2 regions of the Anaerobranca gottschalkii DSM 13577 genome follow, and region 2 is predicted to be linked to the other one. Evidence: a T-box and tRNA genes for the amino acid it is inferred to sense, from the RefSeq annotation. Region 2 holds a T-box; the other holds one or more tRNA genes.
What was found. The T-box of region 2 lies ahead of leuS (leucine--tRNA ligase). A T-box ahead of a tRNA ligase gene usually reads a tRNA of that ligase, here a tRNA-Leu.
Positions count from the first base shown of each region.

Region 1: it has a tRNA-Leu gene. The T-box ahead of leuS (leucine--tRNA ligase) is inferred to sense a tRNA for this amino acid. The anticodon was not compared.

Region 1 covers NZ_FOIF01000006.1:34,581-41,965, reverse strand. Annotated here, with positions in the region: gene polA (DNA polymerase I) at 1-1,141, opposite strand, end outside; gene BMX60_RS03165 (hypothetical protein) at 1,222-1,704, opposite strand; gene BMX60_RS03160 (RNA polymerase sigma factor) at 1,742-2,320, opposite strand; gene BMX60_RS12000 (hypothetical protein) at 2,500-2,661, shown strand; tRNA gene BMX60_RS03155 (tRNA-Leu) at 2,720-2,805, opposite strand; gene yfmH (EF-P 5-aminopentanol modification-associated protein YfmH) at 2,831-4,114, opposite strand; gene yfmF (EF-P 5-aminopentanol modification-associated protein YfmF) at 4,116-5,384, opposite strand; gene BMX60_RS03140 (pseudouridine-5'-phosphate glycosidase) at 5,403-6,299, opposite strand; gene BMX60_RS03135 (carbohydrate kinase) at 6,303-7,385, opposite strand, start outside.
Region 2 covers NZ_FOIF01000045.1:1,765-9,149, reverse strand. Annotated here, with positions in the region: gene BMX60_RS09380 (DUF1622 domain-containing protein) at 1-102, shown strand, start outside; gene BMX60_RS09375 (NUDIX hydrolase) at 131-682, shown strand; gene BMX60_RS09370 (sodium:solute symporter family protein) at 798-2,195, shown strand; gene typA (translational GTPase TypA) at 2,262-4,091, shown strand; T-box leader at 4,153-4,371, shown strand; gene leuS (leucine--tRNA ligase) at 4,434-6,881, shown strand; gene pdxR (MocR-like pyridoxine biosynthesis transcription factor PdxR) at 7,001-7,385, shown strand, end outside.

The DNA of each region.
Region 1 (7,385 bases), on a different contig from region 2:
GATAAGCGGCTAATAGAGTATCAAAAATTACCCCTTTTACTTCAATGCCACTTTCTTTAGATTTATGTAATAGATTTTTATAATCAAAACAGATTTTTTTAACTTCCTCATTTTCAAGTATTTCTTTTATCTTTTCAAAGTCAGTGGTTTTGTAAAATTCATCATAACTACCAATATAGAGGATATCTCCTTGCCAAAGAATCCCATACTCATTACCTAACAATTCTTTAATATTTAGTTTGCCTTCTTTTACTTCAAAATCATTTTCCTGTTCATCAACTAAAATATTAATTTTTGGAATTAAACTATTAAATTCTACCCTTCTAAAAAAAGCTAATAAACCTTGGTCAAAGTCTTTAAGGGTTAAGTTGTTAAATTCAAAATCTAAAGGTACATCTAATTTGATTTTAGCTAATTTTTGGCTAATAAAGGCCATTTCTTTATCTTTCTCTAAGTTTTCCCTTAATTTAGGTCCCCCTGCTTTATCAAGGTTATTATAGACTTCTGTTAAAGAGCCAAAGGTTTGAATTAGTTTAAGAGCTGTTTTTTCCCCTACTCCTTTAACACCTGGAATGTTGTCAGAAGTATCACCCATAAGTGCCTTTACATCAATTAACATTTTAGAAGAAATACCAAATTCCTTTTCTAAACTTTTCTCGTCATACTTTATAGTTTGGCTAATTCCTTTTTTAGTTAACATTACATCGACATTTTGGTCTACTAGCTGTAAAACATCTCTATCACCACTGACTATAAGGGTATAGTAACCTTGTTCTTTTGCCCTTTGGGCAAAGGTGCCTATGATATCATCGGCTTCATAGTTATCTAATTCAAAATAATTAATTTTCATCAGTTCTAGCATTTCTTTAAGTAACTTAAATTGTCCTATAAGTTCTACAGGCATTTTGGGACGATGACCTTTGTATTCAGGAAAGGTTTCATGTCTAAAATTTTTCTTACCTTTATCTAAAGCCACAGCGATATAATCTGGTTTTTCTTCTTCTATAACTTTAAATAACATAGTTGTAAAACCATAAAGTCCATTGGTATATTCACCTTTAGATGTTTGTAATAATGGCAAGGCAAAAAAGGCCCTGTATATTAAACTATTACCATCAATTATTACCGCTTTTTTCATCATTTTTCACTCTCCTTAAACCCATAGCTATATGTATATTATACACCAAAAACAGAAGAAAACCTTTAAAAGCCGATGAACTTTTAAAGGTTTTTCTTTATTTTTATTACTTCTATTAAATAAGGTATAGAAAGTCCCGTAGCTAAAAGAAAAATAATTATATTAGTATCTACATCCTTTTCTTTAGTTACAATATTGGTATTCTCTATTTCAGATTCTATTTGTGAGTAATCTTCTACCCCATCAATGGCTAAATTTTTTCTAGCAATTTCATACTGTCCTGATTTTTCCAAAACAGTAGTAGGTCCCCAGAAATTTAAACCTAGTAAATTTATAGATAATATTAGATATAATATACAAGCAGCAGTTAAAGAAATTTTAGACAATCTTGATATAGGAGATACAAGGGTTGAGAAAGTTCTTTTCTTAGGTTTTTTATCGATAAGTCCTTGTTCCTTTGCCCTTTTAACTATTCTTGCAGTTAAATCTATAGGCACTTCTACCTTTTCCATATTTTTTAACATCTGATCAACCTTTTTTAACTCATCCCAATCTTTATATTCCATGGTATCACCACCTTTTAAAATTTAGACGAAAATTTGGTTATAAAAGTTCCCGTTCTTTTAAAAGTTTTGCTAAATTTAATCTTCCCCGATGTAATCTAGATTTTACAGTTCCTTCGGGAATGTTTAAAATTTCTCCCATCTCTCCATAGGATAATTGGTTAATATATTTTAAAATTATTACCTCTTTGAATTCAGGTTCCAATAGTTCTATACATTTATACAAAGCCTCTTTCTTTAGTTTTTCTTCTAAAACCATAGAAGGCTCTCCTTCATCACTGGGTAGTTGGTAATAAATTTCTCCTTCTTCCCCATCTATTCCTTTATCTATATATAAATTGGTATGTTTATAGTATTTTTTTACATAATCCTTGCAATAATTAATAGTTATTCTATATAACCAAGTAGAAAGTTTACTATTACCTTGAAAAGAATCTATCTTCTTTAATACCTTTAAAAAAATTTCCTGTGTAACATCTAGGGCGTCCTGTTCATTATTTAAAAATCTAAGGGCAATATTATATATATCCCTTTGATAATATTTAACAAACTCTTCAAAACTGGAAAGTTCACCTTTTTTAAGGCCTTCAACTATTTTTTTCTCTAATAAAGGATCCACTCTTTAGAACCTCCTGTAAACCAATTTACTTTATATTACTTAAAAAACCCCATAATTAGATAATAATTAGACGATAAATCTTGTAATTTTGTTCCTACAAATATTACAAATTTTTGTTTTAATTTTCTAAATTTTTGTATATAATATATATACAAACTTCTAATTAAGGGGGAATTTTTATGGAAGTTAAAACTGAGAATAACATCCAATGCCCTAAATGCCAAAGTACATCCGTTGAAAAACTTGAAGCAAAAGAAAATGTCCATGGAATTTTCGGTTTCTATTTTAGAGGAAGCTTAGAAAAAGAATATAAATGCAAAGATTGTCAACACACTTGGTAGTACAGTTACAAAAAAGGGTTTGCAAATGCAAACCCTTTAACCTTTCTGTAGATTTTATTGGTGCCGAAGGCCGGACTCGAACCGGCACGGTTTGTGGCCGCTTGATTTTGAGTCAAGTGCGTCTGCCAATTCCGCCACTTCGGCACTTGCAAAATTTATATTATCATATTTACCCTTTCTTTGTCAAGATGCCATTGTTAATTATTGAAATAGCACTCATTTTAAAATCTAAATGTTCTACTAATCTTTGTTGAACATCTTCAAAGGTAACTTCCCTGATTGCCTCTACCCTATCAAAATAATTACAATCTCTAAAATAATCTCCCATAAAACCTAATACTACATTTTCCATAGAATTTAATTCCATTAAATTAAGACCCTCTAATTTTCTTTTATTTAACAAAAACTCTTCTTTATCTAGACCCTGTTCTTTGATTTTCTCAATTTCTAATTCCAACCTTTCAACAAAGCCTTGGGGATCATCGGTTTCTAAAGATAAAATCGTATGTCCAAAGCCGTCTTCAGCGGTGTACTCCACACCGAAACTACTGTCTATTATCCCTTCATCATATAAGCTATTATATAGTTTAGATCCCCTACCTAAAATAGTTTCCATTAACAATAGTGTAGCAATTTCCTTTTTAAATAGATCTTTTCCCTTTTGTCCGACATCTTTGTCTTTAAATCCTAAACAAAGTATAGGTCTAGCTACTTCCATTTTTTCTTCCACCAATTTTTTATTTGGGATAAAGGGATCATAGGGTATACTTCGGATGTATTTGTATTTCTCACCAAATCCTTTTTCCTTTTGATTTTCTTCGATAAATTCCCTTAATTTATTTAGATCTAAGTCCCCTGCCACCAACAACACCATATTACGGGGATTGTAAAACTTGTTATAACAATTATATAACATTTCTGGAGTTATTTTCATAATATCATCAACGGTCCCTGCAATATCTTTACTTACTGGATGATTAGGATAAAGGGCTTTTAAGAGATTTAAGTAAACGACCCAAGTAGGATCATCCCGATACATTTCTATTTCTTGGGTAATAATCCCTTGTTCTTTTTTAACATTTTCCTCTGTAAAATGGGGAGCTTGAACAAAGTTTAATAACAGTTCAAGGGCGGGATAGAAATTCCCTGTAGCAGAAAAGAAGTAGCAAGTATGGATATGGGTAGTAAAGGCGTTAACGGTAACCCCTAATTTAGCAAATTCCTCTTCTATATTACCATGGGGTTCTTCAAATAACTTATGTTCTAAAAAGTGGGCAATTCCCGGTGGAAAGTTATCTTCAGCAAAATCCACTGCCCCATAGTTAGTGGCAAAAACCCCAAAGGTTTTTTTAAATTTAGGTTTAGGAAGGTAAAATACCGTTAGGCCATTATCCATTTCCCATTTATAACCTTTTTCTTGTACCTCTTTAAATTCTAAGGTTTGGACAGCCATTTTAATCACCCTTTCCCTTAAGGAAATAAATCAACTCTAGTTCCACACTTTTTGCAACTTCCACTACATCCTCTACCTTTACCCTTTTTAACTTTTCAAGCAAATCCGGTATCGTTATTGTTTTACCTACTAATTTCCCATCTACAAAGTACCCTATCTGGCCACCAACTTCATCATAGGTTTCCAATAAACCATTCTCTAAACTTACGTATGTGTACTGGAATTCTTTTTCTGAAATATTACCATTTTTCATATCCTCTAACTGTCCTTTAATTATTTCGACAGTTTGGTGGTAGGTTTTAGGTTCAATCCCTGCAAAGATAAATACTAATCCTTTTAAACTTTCTAAGTTAGAACCGGCATAATAGGCTAAGCTGGCATTTTCTCTGACATTTTTAAATAATTTGGAATGGGGATAGGCCCCTAATATACCATTGTACATCAATAGGGCAGGGTATAAAGGATGTTCTAGGGTAATCGGGGTTTTCAAACCCATTACCAATTTCCCTTGGTTCACTTCCATTTCCTCTACTTCTTCTTTATATCCTAGAAATTCTACCCTTTTCGGTTTTTCTATCCTCTGTACCCCTTTTCTAGGATAATTAAATTTCTCTTTAATAATTCCGATTAGCTCTTCTTTTTCAAAATCTCCCACCACAAAAATATCTATAGGACAATTTTCCACAATCCCTCTATATTTTTGATAAAGGTTTTTAGGATTAATTCCAGGTAAATCTTCTAATTTACCATACTTAAAAAAGCGATAAGGATCGTTAGGACACATTAACTGCACTGCCCGTTCGAAGGCATATCTTCCTTTATCATTTAATACCGCTAAGATCCTATTTTTAATATTTTCTTTTTCCCCGTCTACATAAAGGGGATTAAATCCTTCATCTATTGTTAAAGGATTAAAAATTACTTCTTTTAATATATCTAATCCCTTTACTAAATAATTTTTTTCTTCCACAAATTTAGGATTGACCATTTCCAATCTAAAATCTAATAAAATAGCATCACCACGCCTAGTAACACCACTGGCTAACTGGGCACCATATAAATGGGCTAAATTTCTCCTTATTGTTAAATTATCCCGATAATTTTCCGTTCCCCTAGCTAAAACAAAGGGAATTAAGGCTGTTTTTGTAATATCTTCATCGGCTTTGTTGTAAAGAAAAACTCGAAAGGCCACAGTTTTATACTTTTCCGTTTGATACAGATAAAGATTAATCCCCTCTGAAATTACTTCCCTTTGGAAGATATTTTCCATTATTTTTACCTCCTGTTACTAAAGCAGTTTTGCTATTTGAGCTGCCAATTTAGCATTATTTTTCACTAAGGCAATGTTAGATTCTAAACTTTTACCACCTGTTATATCTACAATTTTTTGAAGTAAAAAGGGTGTAACTTCTTTTCCTGTTATATTTTTTTCTTTACATTCACTTAAAGCTTCCCTAATAGCCTTCCCGATAATTTCTCCATCAAAATCAAATTCTTCAGGAATTGGATTTGCTATAACTACCCCACCTTTTAACCCTAAGTGGTATTTTGTCTTAATGGTTTGAGCAATATCTTCTATTTTATCGGTAGTAAGTGGAGAGGAATATCCACTTTTAGAACTAAAAAAGGCAGGAAATTCACTGGATTTATAAGTAATAACGGGAACACCTAAGGTTTCAAGGTATTCTAAAGTTCTGCCGATATCTAAAATAGATTTTACCCCTGCACAAACCACCGCTACATTCGTTTGACCTAATTCTGTTAAATCGGCAGATATATCCATGGTGTTTTCCCCTTCGATATGGACACCACCTATACCCCCTGTAGCAAAAACTTTTATCCCCGCCATAGCTGCTACAATCATTGTTCCCGATACGGTAGTAGCACCATCTTTACCTGTAGCAACAATAAATGGTAAATCCCTTCTACTTACTTTGTAAACTCCCGGTGTTTTAGCTAAATAATCAATTTCTTCCGCTGATAAACCTACTTTTATAGTACCACCAATAATAGCAATTGTAGCAGGGGTAGCACCATTTTCCCTAACTATCTCTTCTACTTCTAAAGCTGTTTGATAATTTTTAGGATAAGGCATGCCATGGGATATTATTGTACTTTCTAATGCCACCACAGGCCTCTTTTCCTCTAAAGCTTTTTTTACTTTTGGACTAATTGATAAATTCATCTTCTATTCCCCCAATATTGTCTGTATTTTGGCCCAACTTAAATCATAGGCTACGGTGTCGTTAAACTCTAATGTGTATGCAGCAACTGCTAAAGCATATTGACAGCACTTTTCTAAAGAGTGGCCTTCAAAATATGAAGCTATAAAACCTGCTACCAAACTATCTCCCGCCCCAGTAACATCGACGATATTTGAAGCTAGGGAAGGGAAGATGTTTTGATAACTTTCACTATGGATATATAGCCCCTGTGGTCCTAGTTTTAAAAGTAAAATTTTTATACCCTTTTCCAAAGCAAAGTTTCCTGCTTTTTTATAATCTTCCAAAGAATTTAAAGGAAAACCACAGAGAGATTCCATTTCTTCTTTATTTGGCGTAAAAATATCAATAGATGAAAGGATATTTTTTACCTTTTGTGCCTTTTCCACAGAAACAGGCTCTACTACAAATAAAGTTTCAGTATTTTTACAGTAATCAGCCAATACTTCAATTGTATCTGTGGGAACATTGGTATCACATACTATTATATTGGCAGTTTTCAAAGTATAAAGCCGCTCTTTAATATAGTTTCTATCTACTAGCTCCACTATATCCATATCTGCTAAAGCTAAGGCTAAATCACTGTTTTCATCTAAAATGGCTATGTATGTCCCTGATGGATATTTATCTGTTTTTAAAACTAAACTGACATCTACTCCCGATTCTTTAGTCCTTTTTAAAATACTATCCCCTAAACCATCTTTTCCAACAGCAGTTAGTAAAGTAGTTGGTATTTTTAATTTACCCAAGTTTTCAGCAATATTTCTTCCTACTCCCCCCACCGTTTTCATGACTTTACCGGGGTTAGATGTTTTATACTTTAAACCACCTTTACCTTTACCAATTAAGTCAAAATTTGCTCCCCCTACAACTACAACCTTTTTTTCTTCATTAAATACATATCCCCTACCTAAAATGTATCCTTTTTTGATTAAATTAGAAATGTGTACAGCTACTGCAGAACGGGATATATCCAATCTCTCCGCCAATTCATCTTGAGATAACATCGGCTCATTCATTAAAACCCTTAAAATTTGTTCCTCCCTATC
Region 2 (7,385 bases):
GGTGGACTCAGCGTACTTATCCACTGGGAAATTAAACATACTTTAGGATGTATCTCAAATAAATGTAGTCTCGAAGAAATCAAAGATAAGATTGAAGAATAAAGTAATTAAACTCTAAGGGGGTATAAAAATGTCATGGAAACTAAATTCTACAAAAACAATTTATTCTAATCAATTTATCACCCTTGTGGAAAAAAACAGTTCTCACCCACACTTAGGAACCCACAACTTTTATTGTGTCCTTTTTCCCCAATGGGTTAATGTTGTAGCTATCACTAGAGATAATAATTTAGTACTAGTTAAACAATATCGCCATGGACTAGACTCCTATACTTTAGAAACACCTGGTGGAGTAGTTGATCCGGGAGAAGAACCTGAACAAACTGCCCAGCGGGAATTATTAGAAGAAACGGGATACAAAGGAAAAATAATTTCTTTAGGAAAAGTAGCTCCAAATCCAGCAATTCAAAATAACCTATGCCATATTTTCTTATTCACCGACTGTGAAAAGGTAGCAGTTCAAAAGTTAGACGATACAGAAGATATTCAAATAGTAGAAGTTCCTTTAAAGGAACTAGATAAATTAATAGCTGAAGAAAAAATCATCCATTCCCTTTCGGTGGTTTCCCTTTTAAAAACAAAGAATTTTTTAGAAAAAGAAAGAAAGTTGAAGTATTTTTAGTGTAATTCTAAAAATACAACCTATTTTACCCAAAATACTCCTAAAAAGGATTTTACTTTAATATATTAAAGTGTTAAATTATTAAAGTAAAATTATCTTGTTAGGAGGTTTTTTTATGAATCTTATTAAATTTATCATGTTATTTTACTTAAGTGCTATGTTTCTATTTGGCGTATTTTATTCAAAAAAAATTAAAACATTATCAGATTTTTTATTGGCGGGAAGATCTTTAGGTTTTATTTTATGTACTTCTACTTTAGCGGCTACCCACTTAGGTGGAGGATTTATTCTTGGAAGTGGAGAACAAGGATATTTAACAGGATTAGCTGGTATTTGGTATGGATTATCTACAGGTATAGGATTAATCCTTTTAGGTTTATTTTTTGCTTCAAAGTTAAGGGCTTTATCTTTAACAACTATTTCTGACTACTTAGAAAAGAGATATAATTCCAGTTCTATAAAATATATAACAGCAATACTTTCACTAACAGCAATTATTGGTATTTTAGCAGCCCAAGTAAAGGCTGCCGAAGGAATTATGGTAATCTTAGGTTTTAATCCTTTGACAGGGGCAATTTTTGCCACATTAATATTTATCATTTACACGGCTATATCAGGTATGTGGGGTGTAACTATTACTGATTTTGTTCAAATAATTATCGCTGGAGGAGGAATTATTTTAGGAGCAATTTTAGCGTTAATAAAAATTGATGGTTTTTCCTCCCTTGTACAACATTTTCAAGATAACAGTTATTTAGATATAACAAGCATAGGTATTAGTTCAATAACTTGGATTCTTTTGCCTACTGTAATGTACACCCTTATCGGACAAGATTTTATTCAGAGGCTATTTTCCGCTAATAATAAAGAAACCGCCCAAAGTTCCAGTATAGCTGCTGGAATACTATTAATAATAGTTTCTTTTTTTCCAGTATTAGCTGGTATGGTTTCCCAAATTTTATTTCCAAACTTAGAGAATCCTAGAGCAGCTATACCATTGTTGGTAATTGAAGTTTTTCCTCCAATATTAGGAGGAATTGTTTTAGCATCTATTATGGCAGCTGTAATGTCTACAGCGGATTCCCTTTTATGTGCTGGTACCTCCCACTTAATTAATGATTTATTTTTAAAGTTTAACAAAGGAGACCTAAATGACAAAAAATTAGTTAGATATTCCAGCTTTTCTACCCTTGCAATAGGTTTAATTTCTTTATTGATTGCCCTACTCTTACCTAGCATAATATCAGCATTGATCTATGCCTATACTATGTATACAGCAGGTGTTTTTATCCCTGTTATTGGGGGCCTTATTTGGAAAAATGGTAATAAATATGGGGCTTTAGGGGGAATGTTAATAGGTGCTACCACGGCCCTATTAGGATTAACTGAGATTATAAGATTTAAAGATATACCTGTTGTTATTTATTCTTCATTGATTTCATTAACTGTCTATATTATAATTTCTATATTACCTATCTCAAGTCCTACAAGTAGAAATAATTTTTCAGGATAACTTGCAAATCTCTAAAAATCCTATATAATTTTATCTGTTGTACTCTTCATGGAAAGGATTGAAGCTATGAATATTAGAGAAGATATTAGGAATGTCGCTATAGTTGCCCACGTAGATCATGGAAAAACAACTTTAGTAGATTGTTTGCTCAAACAAAGTGGTGTTTTTAGAGAAAATCAGCAGGTAGCAGAACGGATTATGGATTCTAACAGTTTAGAAAGGGAAAGGGGTATTACGATACTAGCCAAAAACACTTCCATCTTTTATAACGGAGTTAAAATCAATATCGTAGATACTCCTGGACACGCTGATTTCGGCGGAGAAGTAGAAAGAACGTTAAAGATGGTTGATAACATCTTGTTAGTAGTTGATGCCTTTGAAGGACCTATGCCCCAAACAAAATTTGTGTTAAAAAAAGCTTTAGATTTAAATTTAAAGCCAATAGTAGTAGTTAATAAAGTGGATAGGCCAGGAGCCAGACCATTGGAAGTTGTGGATGAGGTCCTAGATTTATTTATAAGTTTAGATGCCGATGAAGATCAATTAGAATTCCCAGTTATATATTGCAGTGCCGTTGAAGGCTGGGCATCTTTAGATCCCCATAAAAAAGGTACTGATTTAAAACCTTTATTTGATTTGTTAATAGATATAGTCAATCCTCCCCAAGGGGAAGAAAGTCCACTACAATTGATGGTAACATCTATTGAGTATAATGAATTTGTGGGCCGAATAGCTGTAGGAAAATTAGTCAATGGTATTTTAAAACCTGGTCAAGCTGTAACTGTGTGTTCTCCCAATTGTAATACCCAACAAAAAATTGGCAAAATATACACTTATCAAGGCCTCAATAAAGTAGAAGTACAAGAAGCTAGATTTGGAGATATTTATGCAATAAGTGGACTTCAACCAATAAATATTGGGGAAACAGTGGCTGATTTAGAAAATCCCCAACCCCTTCCCTTTATTAAAATAGATGAACCAACTATTTCTATGACCTTTTCAGTAAACAACAGTCCTTTCGCAGGTTTAGAAGGAAAATTTGTAACTTCCCGCCACCTTCGGGAAAGACTTTTAAAAGAACTGGAAACCAATGTAAGTTTACGGGTTGAAGAAACCGATCAAACAGATAGTTTTGAAGTTAAAGGCCGTGGAGAACTTCATCTTTCCATTCTAATTGAAACTATGCGACGGGAAGGTTACGAATTTCAAGTAAGTAAACCTCAAGTAATCTTTAAAGAAATAGATGGTGTAAAACATGAGCCAATAGAAAAAGTTACTATCGATGTTCCCCAAGAATTTAGTGGAACTGTTATTGAGAAGTTAGGTAGAAGAAAAGGTGTTATGTTAGATATGGTAAACCTTTCACCTGAACAGGTAAGGCTTGAATTTTTAGTACCAGCTAGGGGCTTAATAGGGTATCGCTCTGAATTATTAACTGATACAAAAGGTAATGGAATTATAAGCCATATTTTTGAAGGTTATGAACCATATAAAGGGGAAATTAGTTATAGAACTAGAGGATCATTGGTGGCATCGGAAACCGGTGAATCCACTCCCTATGGTTTATATCAAGCTCAAGCTAGAGGAAGATTGTTTATTCCTCCCCAAACCAAAGTCTACGCCGGTATGGTAGTTGGTGAAAATGCAAAAGCCAACGATATAGATGTCAATGTTTGCAAAAAGAAACAATTGACAAATATTAGGGCTAGTGGTTCCGATGATGCCATTCAATTAACACCTTATACTCAGTTAAGTTTAGAACAAGCCTTAGAATTTATTGCAGAGGATGAACTAGTAGAAGTGACTCCAAAATCCATCCGCCTCAGAAAAAAACAACTAGATGCAAAACTGAGATTAAGGGAATGGAAAGCCCGTCAAGAAGCTTCAGAAAAATAAATTCCTAAAAACCTTGACTTAATAATAAAAAATATTTATAATATATTAACAACAAATATTGATAAATTCTAAGACGGGAAGTAGTAAGTTTATCATGATACTAAAGAGAGCCCTAGTTGGTGGAAAAGGGTGTATCAAATAAGCTGAACTCGTCCCTGAGATCAATCCCTGAACCTTAAGTAAGGGATTGCGGTTAACCCCGTTATAGGTTTATGAGTGGGATATATATTAAATATATCCAAATAGAGTGGTACCACGGAAATATCCTTTCGTCTCTATATTAGAGATGAAAGGTTTTTTATTTACATATACCAAAATATTTTATAAAGGAGTGAACAAAACATGTCTAAATACGGAGTACATATTGATCAAAAGTGGCAAAAGAAATGGGAAGAAACAAAACTTTATAAATTCAACAAAGATAGGGTTGATAAAAAACTGTATTGTTTAGAAATGTTCTCCTACCCCTCTGGCAGTAAACTACATGTTGGCCATTGGTACAACTATGGGGTAACGGATTCCTGGGCCCGTTTAAAAAGATTACAGGGATTTGAAGTATTTCAACCTATGGGCTTTGATGCCTTTGGACTCCCTGCAGAAAATTATGCTATTAAAACCGGTATTCACCCACAAGATTCCACTTTAGAAAATATCCGAACAATGGAAATCCAATTAAAAAATATGGGGGCAATGTTTGATTGGGATTATGAAATCATCACATGTAACCCCGATTATTATAAGTGGACCCAATGGATTTTCTTAAAACTATATGAGAAAGGTTTAGCTTATCGAAAAGAAGCTCCTGTAAACTGGTGTCCAGATTGTAATACAGTTTTAGCTAACGAACAAGTTGTTAATGGTTTATGTGAAAGGTGTAATTCAGAGGTAACAAAGAAAAATCTAACCCAATGGTTTTTCAAAATTACAGATTATGCTGAAGAGCTACTAGAAAAACTAGATGGATTAGATTGGCCTGAGAAAACTAAGTTGATGCAAAAGAATTGGATTGGGAAATCGGAAGGAGCTCAGATTACTTTTAAAATTAAAGGTAGTGAAGAAACTTTCGAAGTATTTACTACAAGGCCAGATACCCTCTTTGGAGTAACCTATGTAGTCTTAGCTCCAGAAAATCCTCTAGTAGATAAAATTACAACACCTGAATACAAAGAACTAGTAGAAGAATATCAAGAAAAAACCAAAAAACTCAATGAAATTGACAGGTTAGCTACTACCCATGAAAAAACAGGGGTATTTACCGGAAGTTATGCAATCCATCCTATAACTGGTAAAGAAGTTCCTATTTGGATAGGAGACTACGTATTAGCTACCTACGGTACCGGTGCAGTTATGGCAGTACCTGGCCATGATGAAAGGGATTTTGAATTTGCAACTAAGTATCAACTACCAATTGTAAGGGTTATAAAGGGTTATGATGAAAATGATGACCTTCCCTATACTGGACCGGGAACATTAGTTAACAGTGACCAATTTAATGGTTTAGATTGGGAAGAAGGTAAAAAAGCTATTGTAAGCTTCTTAAAGACTAAAGATCTCGGTGAATTTAGAATTAACTATCGCTTAAGGGATTGGTTAGTTTCTAGACAAAGGTATTGGGGTGCACCAATTCCAATAATTTACTGTGATTCTTGTGGTATCGTACCAGTACCAGAAGATCAACTACCGGTTTTATTACCCTATGATGTAGATTTCACCCCCGATGGTAAATCACCATTAGCAAAACATCAAGGTTTTATCAATACTACCTGCCCTACCTGTGGTAAAGCTGCTAAAAGGGAAACAGATACTCTAGATACCTTTGTAGATTCTAGCTGGTATTATCTGAGATATCCTGATAACAAAAATGAAAAAGAACCTTTTAATAAAGAATGGCTTAATAAAATGGGACCTGTAGATAAATATGTTGGAGGTCCTGAACATGCCTGTATGCACCTACTCTATGCCCGCTTCATCCATAAAGCATTAAGGGATATGGGGTATATAGATTTTGATGAACCCTTTATTTCTTTGGTACATCAAGGAATAATTTTAGGACCTGATGGAAATAGGATGAGTAAATCCAAAGGTAATGTTATCTCCCCTGATGGCTATATTGAAACCTATGGATCAGATGTTTTTAGAATGTATCTAATGTTTGGTTTCGCTTACACTGAAGGTGGTCCCTGGAATGATGATGGTATAAAAGCAATAGCCCGATTCTTTGATAGAATTGAAAGATTCATTGATAAGTTTATAGAATTAAAAAATTCTGGGGAAACTAAAGACTCCTTTGATAAAGAAGAAAAAGAACTTAATTATGTCCTCAATTATACCATCAAATCAGTAGGGCAAGATGCCGATAAATTCCAATTCAACACCTCTATTGCAAGGATGATGGAATTAGTTAACTCTTTATATAGTTATACTTCATCGGTGGATAAAATCAATTTAACTTTCTTAGAAACCACATTGAAAAAATTTGTTACTATCTTAGCTCCCTTTGCCCCCCACTTTAGTGAAGAACTTTGGGAAAAATTAGGTCAAGAATACTCAGTATTTAACCAAAAATGGCCAGAGTATGACCCTAAAGCCTTAATAAAAGATACTATTGAACTAGCAGTCCAAATCAATGGTAAAGTTAGGGGTAAAATTGAAGTAGATTCCGGAGCTGATGAAAAAACTATTGAAAAACTAGCACTAGAAGATGAAAAAGTAAAAGGTTATATAGATGGAAAAACTATCAGAAAGGTAATTGTTATTAAAGGAAAAATCATCAATATAGTAGTTTCATAATCTCTAAAAAGAAGAAGGGTACCCCTCACCCCCTTCTTCTTTTTTAATCTATATTTACAAAAATTTTAAAATAAGTTATGCTAAAACCGTATGGATACAATTTAAAGGTGGGATTAATTATGGATCAATTCCTGATTACATTTAGTGGCAAAAAAAGTAAGTATAAAGAATTACAAGAACATATTAAACATCTGATCATAACTGGGGTTTTACCTCACCATTATAAATTACCTTCTATTAGAAAATTAGCAAATAAGTTAGATGTTAATCCAGTTACAGTAGTAAACTGTTATAAGAGTTTAGAAAGGGAAGGATATGTTTATACAATTTCAGGTGGTGGAACTTATGTAATTGCTGATAATAATTTAGCAAATACCAATGAAGATTTTACTGAAAGTTCTTCACCCCATAATATTAAATACGACCTTTCTTCCTCCTCCCCATCCCCCCTCTTTTTCCCTGTAAAAACATTTAAGAATTTATTAAACGAAGTGTTGGAAAGGG